DNA from 2 places in the Microbacterium gilvum genome. Region 2 is predicted to be linked to the other one. Evidence: predicted binding sites of a transcription regulator. Region 2 holds the regulator's gene; the other holds the start of a gene.

Region 1 (4,540 bases), on a different contig from region 2:
CGGCGGCTGCTCTGGAGACAGCTGCTCCGGAGGCGGCCGATCTGGAGGCGGCCGCTCTGGAGAGCTGATCCGTGCGCGGGTGATCAGAGGTCGGCGTCTCCGGACAGGGGTCCTCCGGGTGGCGCTTCTCCGGTGGCTGTGGTGATGGTGGCGGGGTCGGGGTGGTCCCATCCGGGTGGGGGTTGGTCGGTGAGGCCGTTCTCGTACTCCCACCACCACGCGTCGTCGAGGTCCGCCTGGGTCACGGGTGCGTATTCCCACTCCGGCATGCCCAGGTCGGGTGGGAGCGGTGCGTGCGCGGCGGTATGCGCGACCTGGGGTGGCGGGTCGGTGACGTACTCGTAGCCGAGGGGGCTGGTCCACACGATCACCCCCGGTTCGGGCTGCGCGATGCGCCACGGCGAGTGATGTCGGAGCTGGTGGTGGGGTGTGCACAACGCGGAGAGGTTCCCGGCGCAGGTGGGTCCGCCGCGTTCCCATTCGGTGGTGTGGTCTTTCTCGCACCGGTGGGCGGGTTGGGGGCATCCGGGGGCACGGCAGGTGTCGTCGCGGAGGTTGATGAGCCTGCGGATCGCGGCCGTGGGGGTGTAGTGGTCGACGGTGACCAACGCGCCGGTGTCGGGGTTCTGGAACACCCGTTCCCATCCGGGGGCGTCGCGCGCGAATCGGCGTGCGACATCCGCGGGCAGGGGCCCGTACCCGGCGAGCATCGCCGGCCCGTCGTCGAGTCCGGCGAGCGAGGTCGCGGGGATCACGACGGCGACGGTGCCGCGGATGGCGGCGGCCTTCTCGGCACTGCCGTCGACTGTTTGAGAGGTGGGTGCTCCGGTGAGGAGGAGGTCGGTGGCGAGGTCGGCGCGGATCTGATCCCGCGACCGCGCATCCCGGGTCCGTTCGACCGACGCGGCGATCTGCTCATCCGTCGGCTTCAGAGGGAGGGCGGGGTCATACGGGTACCAGGTGCCGTCGTGGAACACCTCGGTGCGCTCCCGGACCATCGAACACCCCGGCAGGGGAGAACGGACGATGCGACGGTCGCCATTCGTGGGGCCGGCATCGTCGGGGTGGGCGTCGCGATCAGTGGCGGGACCGTGGGTGTTGCTGCGGGCGGTGTCTCGTGGTGATGAGGTGCCGGGCATCACGGCAGAGCCCCCGCGCGGATACGTCGTCCTATCCGCGCCGGTGCCGGTGCCGGGGCGGGCGTCGGGGTGGGTGGCGTATCCGTTGGCGTCGACAGCGACGCCGTCGCCGTTGACCCACATGCCGAACGCGTTCCGCACGATGCGGTTCACCGCACCCGCAGACCCGGCCGCGCCCATACCGGCACTGGCACCCGCCGCGTCACGCCGTTGCTTCTCCTCCGCGTCGCGCCGCTTCCGTTCCTCGGTCGCGATCCGCTTCTCCTCTGCCGCGATGGGTTTCGCGATCGCGGTGAGTCGGTCGTGGATGGCGGCGACTTTCATGACTTCGTCGGTGAGGACGAACTCCGCCAGCCCGTCTCCGAGGACCCGCACCCGAGTGCCGCGTCGGTCGATGGCACGCCGGTGCCGCTCGGGGAGGGGTGCGGGGTCGAGCTGCGCGGCGAGGCGTTTCACGAACACCCGCACCTGCCCCGGTGTCGCATCCTCGGCGTAGGTCACCGACCGACGCGAGTACTCCTCGACAACCTGGTCGGGGAGGGGTTCTCCGTGCTCTCGGATGATGTCCGCCTGACGCCGCGTGATTACCTGACCCGACAAGGCACCCGCTACAAGAGGGAACCGGTGCGTCAACACATGGTCGTGCCGGAGACGGGCCTCCACCTCACCGGGGGACAGATGCAGGGCGGTCGCGAGTTCGAGCGCGATCGACCGCCACGGGAACGCGTACTCGGACGCGTCCCCGCAGCGGGCGGTCTGCGCGTCCGCGACCTGCGCGGCCGCGGCGAACGCGCCCGCCTCCAGCCCGTCCAGTCGGGCCCTGTCCGCGCGCAGTTCCAAGACGAGGTCCCGCACATTCCGGAGCGTGCGCGTCTCCGCCGGCGTCGCCTCCCACGACGAGCCATCCACGAACCGCGGCTTCCGTGATGCCATACATCCATCATCCAACCGGCCACCGACATTCGAACACCCGAACGAGAGCATCCACACTCGAGAAGGTCACGGAACGGTCACGAAATGGCCGCACGGGAGGGCGAGGTCACGGCGTGTCAGTTCGCTCCGCCCGCTCATCGACCGGATGAGGCGAGACGAGGCGGCATCCAGAGGGACGGTCACGACGTTCGACTCGCTCCGCTCGCTCAACGACCGGATGGGGCGAGGCCGGAGACCGAGGGAAGGCTCGGCCGCGACGTTTCCGCCCGCTGAAACGACGAGCGAGCGACCCGATGGGGCGGGATGCGGGGTCGCTGTGCCTCGGCCCCTCCGCTCGCTCGACGACCGGATGGGCAGTACGGGATCGAGCGGAAAGGCAGGGCCGTGACGCTCGGCTCGTTCGACGACCAGAAGCGCCGCGGGCGCACGCGCCAGCTGGGCCGCGCGCGAGCGTATCGCGGTCGTCGCTCTTCACCCGCACGGCGACCGCGGGTCGATGGAAGCCCGCCGCAGGCCCCTCCGTCGAGGCCGCCGACCCGCGACCGTCACGTCTCCAGGACTCCGGAAACCCCCTTCCATTACGCGAGTCGAGAAAGAATTCTCGCAAACGAGAAGAAGTTTTCCGCCATTGCGGAATACCGGGTGAATTTGACTCGTGAATTTGCTATTGCCGTTATTCCGCAGGTAGCTTCGGCCGAGGTCGTCGATCCGCCCCACCCGAGGGGCACGCGGCGGCCCACGTCGCCTTGTTCTGGGGAGGGGAGGGCGTAAATTGTCGTGCCATTTTCACGATCTCGTCTGGGGACGGGTCGCGGCAGCCATCGCCGCGTTCGCACTGCTGGTGACGCTGCTCGTCGTCGTACCGCAGGCGCCGGCATCCGCCGCCGCCAACCTCGTGTGCTCGTCGGGCACGAGCTACTCGCTGCGCGCCAACGGCGCGCTCCAGTCCGTGTCGTCCACGGGCACGATCACGCAGGTCGCGACGCCCGGCTCTCTCACGTGGACGGTGGGAAGCCAGACGAAGACCGGCATCGACGAGGCCAACGGCCTCGGCATCGTCTCCGACGGATCGAGGGCGTACGCCCTGCAGCGCTGGACGGTGGGCGGTCAGCACCGTGTCCGCGCCATGGTCTACACCGCGTCGACCGGCGTCTGGACCTGGGCCGACGGCTCGGGAGCCACGGGCGGAATGACGACCAACCAGTCGTCGTACCAGGTGGTCGCGGGCGCCGTCGACCCCGCCACAGGGCTGTTCATGTTCGGCCTCTTCAACAACGGCCGTTTCCAGCTCTACAGCTTCAACCCCACCACCGCCGCCTACCAGGCGCTCGGCGGCTTCGACACCGGCATCACGGGATCCCTCAACGGCGACATGGCGTTCGACGCGCAGGGCAACCTCTACGTCGTCGGATCGACGACCTCGACGACGATCTTCACGATCACGTCCGCGACGATCGCGACCGCCGTCGCGACGCCCTCCGCCACCCGCACCCTCACCGCCACGCGCTTGAACTCGGGCGACGTGTCGTCGCGCATCACGTCCGTCAACGGCGTGGCCTTCGACACCGACGGCAACATCCTGCTCTCCAACGGCACGACCATGGTGCGCTACAATCCCTCGACCTGGCAGTACCTCGCGACGGTCACGACCGGCCTCACCGTGAACGGCACGTCGAGCACCGACCTCTCGAGCTGCGCGACGCCGCCGACGCTCACCGTCAAGAAGGACGTCGTCGCGCGCTCCGCCGCGAGCGACCAGTTCACGCTCGGCATCGCCGCCGGCTCCACGTCGATCACCTCGGCGACGACGACAGGGTCGGCCAACGGGGTCCAGGCCGAGTCTGCAGGGCCCGTGCCCGTGACCGTCGGCACGACCTACACCTTCTCCGAGACGATGGCGTCCGGCTCGACGACGCCTCTCGCGCGGTACGCGTCGTCGTGGACCTGCACCGTCACGACGCTCGCCGGCTCGACGCAGACGCTCGCGACAGGAAGCGGCGCGAGCGGCACGCTCACGATCGCGTCGTCGCAGTCGGGACTGCCGATCACGTGCACCTTCTCCAACAGCCCCCGACCGACGCTCACCGTCCACAAGGATGTCGTCGGCGGACGCGCGGTCGCCGCCGACCAGTTCGTCCTCACTGCGGCGCAGGGCTCGTCGACCCTTGCGAGCGCCACCACGAGCGGCCAGGCGAACGGGGTCCAGCCGCAGGCAGCCGGTCCCGTGGTCGTGACGCCGGGATCGACCTACGCGTTCCGCGAGGCGATGGCATCCGGCTCCGGCTCGGCGCTCGCCGCCTACGCGAGCACCTGGACGTGCGTGCGCACCGATCGCGTCACGGGCGTGCAGACGACGCTCTCGACCGGCACCGGGTCATCCGGCACGATCGCCGTGCCCTCGGGGATCGGCACCGCGGCGATCGACTGCACGTTCGCCAACGACGCGCGGCCCGCTGAGCTCACGATCG
Region 2 (4,540 bases):
CGCGGACGTCGTCGACCCCGCCGAACAGGACGAAGTTCGACCAGGTCGGGTAGACCGTGTAGCCGAGCGCCTCGAGCGTGGCGGAGATGCGATCGCGCTGCACGACGATGTCGTCGACCATCGACAGCATGGTGTCGGAGTGGCGGAGTGCGGCCGACGCCGCGGCCTGTGTGAGCGCACTGAGGTGGTACGGCAGTCGCACGAGGCGGAGGGCGTCGACGAGCGCGGGATCGGCGGCGAGGTACCCCACTCGCGCGCCCGCGAACGCGAACGCCTTGCTCATGGTGCGCGACACCACGAGGCGTTCGCGCCCGGGGAGCAGCTGCAGCGCCGACGGCACGTCGCGCGGGGCGAACTCGCGGTACGCCTCGTCGACGATGACGATTCCGCGGGACGCCTCGTAGACCGCCTCCACGACGTCGTTCTCGAGCGGCGTCCCCGTGGGATTGTTCGGTGCGCACAGGAAGACGACGTCGGGCCCCGCGTCGGCGACCTGCTCGGCGGCGCTCTCGGGAGTGAGGGTGAAGCCAGCGCCGCGCTCACCCGCGACGAATGCCGAGCCCACGCCGCGGGTCAGCAGCGAGTACATCGAGTAGGTGGGGGCGAAGCCGAACGCCGTGCGACCCGGTCCGCCGAACGCCTGCAGGATGTGCTGCAGCACCTCGTTCGAGCCGTTCGCCGCCCAGATCTGCGCGGGCTCGATCCCGTGGCCGAGGTAGTCCGCGAAGCCCTCGCGGAGGGTCGTGAACTCGCGGTCTGGGTACCGGTTGACATCGCGGAGCGCGAGGGCCACCGAGTCGGCGATGTCGTCGGCGACGTCGTCGGGGATCGGGTGGGTGTTCTCGTTGACGTTGAGGGCGACGGGCAACGGCGCCTGGGGAGCGCCGTACGGCTGCTGTCCGCGGAGGTCGTCGCGCAGGGGGAGGTCGTCGAGGGTGGCGGTCACCCCATCCATGCTAGGGCGTGCGCACGGGGCTCAGTCCGCCGAGGCGTAGGCCGCGGGGATGGCGATCTCCGCGCCGGCGTCGACCCCGCCGCCGTCGAGGCGGTTGAGGCGGACGATCGCGTCGACCACGTCCCGCGGGTCGGCGTCGGGAGCGATCTCCTCCGCGATCCCCCACAGGGTGTCGCCCGCGAGGACCGTCACGGTCTCGAACCCGCCCGCAGGCACGCCGGCATCGCTGGATCCCAGCGCGCCGCCCCCGTTGAGCACACCGAGACCGATCGCCGTCACCACGGGCGCCGCCGCGAGCGCGGCGACGACGCGACGACCACGCGCCGTGAGGCGCAGTCGAGTACGGCGGACGGGGGCTGTGCGGATGGTGCTCATGTCGGTTCCTTCCTCGGGTCCGCTTCGAACCTGCATCTCGGCCGGGAGATGCAGGCCCGAAGCGATGTTCCGAATCTATCTTCGATGTGCCGGGCGTGTCAAGAGTTGTCTTCGAAGCCGTCGCCCGCTCCGTGCGCGACACGCTCGAACAAATCTCCTCGGATCCGTGTCGCATCCGATACCGTCTTCTCGACGGGATCACCACATCACGCACCACCGACATCCGCTCGGGGCAGCGAAGGAGCACGGACATGACGGATGCCCAGACGCGCGGCGAGAAGCCGCGGACGCGCAGGCGCAAGAACCTCAGCGAGAAGCAGCTGGCCATCCTCGAGGTCATCCAGCGGTCCATCCAGGTGAACGGCTACCCGCCGAGCATGCGCGAGATCGGAGACGCCGTCGGCCTGAAGTCGCTCTCGAGCGTGACTCACCAGCTCGGTCAGCTGGAGCTCAGCGGCTACCTGCGGCGCGACCCGGGGAAGACCCGCGCCATGGAGGTGCTCATCGACCTTCCCGGCTCCGCCGCGGAGAACCCCGCCGACTCCGCCCCCTCCGTCGGCGACGCCGCTCTCGTACCGCTCGTCGGCCGCATCGCCGCAGGCGTGCCGATCACGGCCGAGCAGCATGTGGAGGAGATCTTCCCGCTGCCCCGCCAGCTCGTCGGCAAGGGCGACCTGTTCATGCTCAAGGTCACGGGCGAGTCGATGATCGACGCGGCCATCTGCGACGGCGACTGGGTCGTCGTGCGATCGCAGGGGACGGCCGACAACGGCGACATCGTCGCGGCCATGGTGGACGGCGAGGCGACCGTGAAGACCTTCCGCCAGCGCGACGGGCACACCTGGCTGCTGCCGCGCAACTCCGCGTTCGAGCCCATCCTCGGCGACGAGGCCGTCGTGCTCGGCAAGGTCGTCGCCATCCTGCGCGCGGTCTGATCCCGCGGTCCCGCATCCCGCCCGCCCGGCGGCCGCGGCGCCGGATAGCGTGGACGGCATGACGCAGACGCTCCCCTACGGCTCCTGGCCCTCGCCCCTCGCCGCGTCGGACATCGCGGTGTCGGCGCCCCGCCTGTCGGGCGCGCGCTTCGCCGACGACGACATCTGGTGGGCGGAGGGCGTGCCCTCCGAGCGCGGACGCACGGCCGTGCGCCGCGCATCGGACGGCGGGATGGTGCTCCCCTCCCCGTGGAGCGCACGGTCGCGCGTGCACGAGTACGGCGGCGGCGCATGGCTGCCCGGTCCGGACGGGACGCTCCTGTTCGTCGAGCAGTCGGATCAGCGCGTGTACTCCCTCGCGGCCGGCGGCCTGCCCGTCGCGCTCACCCCCGCGGACGAGCACGCGGCGTACGGCGACCTCGTGCTCGCCACGGGGCGGCTGTGGGCCGTCCGCGAGCGCCAGGACGGGCGGCGGGTGACGCGCGACATCGTGACGGTGCCGCTCGACGGCTCAGCGGCGCGGAGGCCCGACCGGATCGTCAGCGTCGTCGCCGGGAGCGACTTCCTCGCCTTCCCCTCCCCGCGCGCCGGCCGCCTCGCCTGGATCGCGTGGGACCATCCCGACATGCCGTGGGACGCCGCGGAGCTGCGCATCGGCGACCTCGGCGCCGACGGCCGGATCTCGCAGTGGCGAACGCTCGCGGGAGGGCGCGTCGACGGCACGGAGGTCTCCGCGCTCCAGCCGGAGTGGATCTCCGACGACACGCTCCTGTTCTCCGCCGACCCGCCCATCCGCCCCGGCGGCGCCGCCCGCTGGAACCTGCACCGCGCCCGTCTGGATGCGCGGGGCGACGAGGTCGCCGTCGTCCGCACGGTCGACGCCGACACGGGCGGACCGCTCTGGAACCTCGGGACGCGCTGGTACTCCCCGCTGGCCGACGGACGCATCCTCGCCGTCGAGACGGACGGGCGCGACCGACTCGTCCTCATCGACGGCGGAACGGTGACCGACCTGGACACCGTGCTGGGAGAGATGCACGTCGAGGACGTCCGCGGCACCCGCGCCCTGCTGACGGGCGCGGGTCCGCGCACACCCGGCGGGATCTGGCTGCTCGATCTCGCCCTCGGGACCCTGACGGCGCTGCGGGGCGGAGTGTCCTCCCTCGACCCGGAGTGGCTGCCTGAGGCCAGGGCGGTCGCCTTCGACGGCCCGTCCGGCGAGGTGCACGCCTTCCACTATCCGCCCACGAGCCCCGTCGCCGAGGGCCGGGACGGCGAGCTGCCGCCCTGTCTCGTACTCGTCCACGGCGGGCCGACCGCCCACGTGGCGGGATCGCTCTCCCTTGCCATCACGTACTTCACGAGCCGCGGCATCGCCGTCCTCGACGTGAACTACGGCGGCTCCACGGGCTACGGGCGCGCCTACCGTGAGCGGCTCCGCGGCGAATGGGGCGTCGTCGACGTCGCCGACGTCGCCGCCGCGGCGCGCGGGCTCGCGGCGGAGGGGCTCGCGGACGCCGCGCGGCTCGCCGTCCGCGGCGGGTCGGCGGGGGGCTGGACCGTCCTGTGCGCCCTCGCCGGAACCGACGTGTTCGCGGCCGGCATCAGCCGCTATGGCGTCGCCGACCTGCGCCTGCTCGTGGCGGAGACCCACGATTTCGAGGCCAGGTACATCGACGGCCTCGTCGGCCCGCTGCCGGGCGCCGAGCAGCTCTACGTCGACCGGTCGCCGCTGTCGCACCCCGAGCGGCTGCGCACGCCGCTGCTCATCCTCCAGGGCGCCGACGACCCCGTGGTCCCGCCGTCGCAGTCCGAGGCGCTCCGCGACGCGCTCTCCGAGGGCGGTGTGCCGCACGCGTACCTGCTCTTCCCCGGGGAGTCCCACGGGTTCCGCGGCGCGGACGCGATCGTGCGCGCGTTCGAGGCGGAGGCGGCCTTCCTCGGCGCCGTGCTGGGATTCGACACGCCGGGGGTGCCTCCGCTGCCCCTCTCGGGGATGTCGGAGCCTCCGGCTATCGTCTGACCAGATGGAACTGACCGGCCTCGTCCTCGCCGCGGTCGGCGCCTCCGATCTGGGGCGCCGGCTCGTCGCACCGCGCGCGGCGCGCGCGGTGTCCGTGGCCGCCGTCCTCCTCCTCTGCGCGCTCGCGGGAGCGGCGCTCGGCGCGGATCCGGCCTCATCGGCCGTGCTGGCGGTCGTCCCCGCCGCGTGCGCCATCGGATGGCTCGGCACGGTGCGTCCGGACCGCGCACCGCTCGGCTTCGCGCCCGTCGT

Evidence for each region. Region 2 encodes LexA, which represses DNA repair genes until DNA is damaged. Its sites were predicted from a motif close to TCGAACANNTGTTCGA; they were not measured.
Region 1: a site for LexA is predicted at 2,102-2,117, ahead of ABD998_RS10470 (HNH endonuclease signature motif containing protein). Genes of this name have one in related genera too.

The regions. Positions count from the first base shown of each region.
Region 1 is NZ_BAABKO010000003.1:275,355-279,894, forward strand. It holds gene ABD998_RS10470 (HNH endonuclease signature motif containing protein) at 84-2,072, opposite strand; gene ABD998_RS10475 (prealbumin-like fold domain-containing protein) at 2,914-4,540, shown strand, end outside.
Region 2 is NZ_BAABKO010000004.1:393,315-397,854, reverse strand. It holds gene ABD998_RS13020 (histidinol-phosphate transaminase) at 1-946, opposite strand, end outside; gene ABD998_RS13015 (LysM peptidoglycan-binding domain-containing protein) at 977-1,330, opposite strand; gene lexA (transcriptional repressor LexA) at 1,582-2,265, shown strand; gene ABD998_RS13005 (S9 family peptidase) at 2,324-4,288, shown strand; gene ABD998_RS13000 (hypothetical protein) at 4,293-4,540, shown strand, end outside.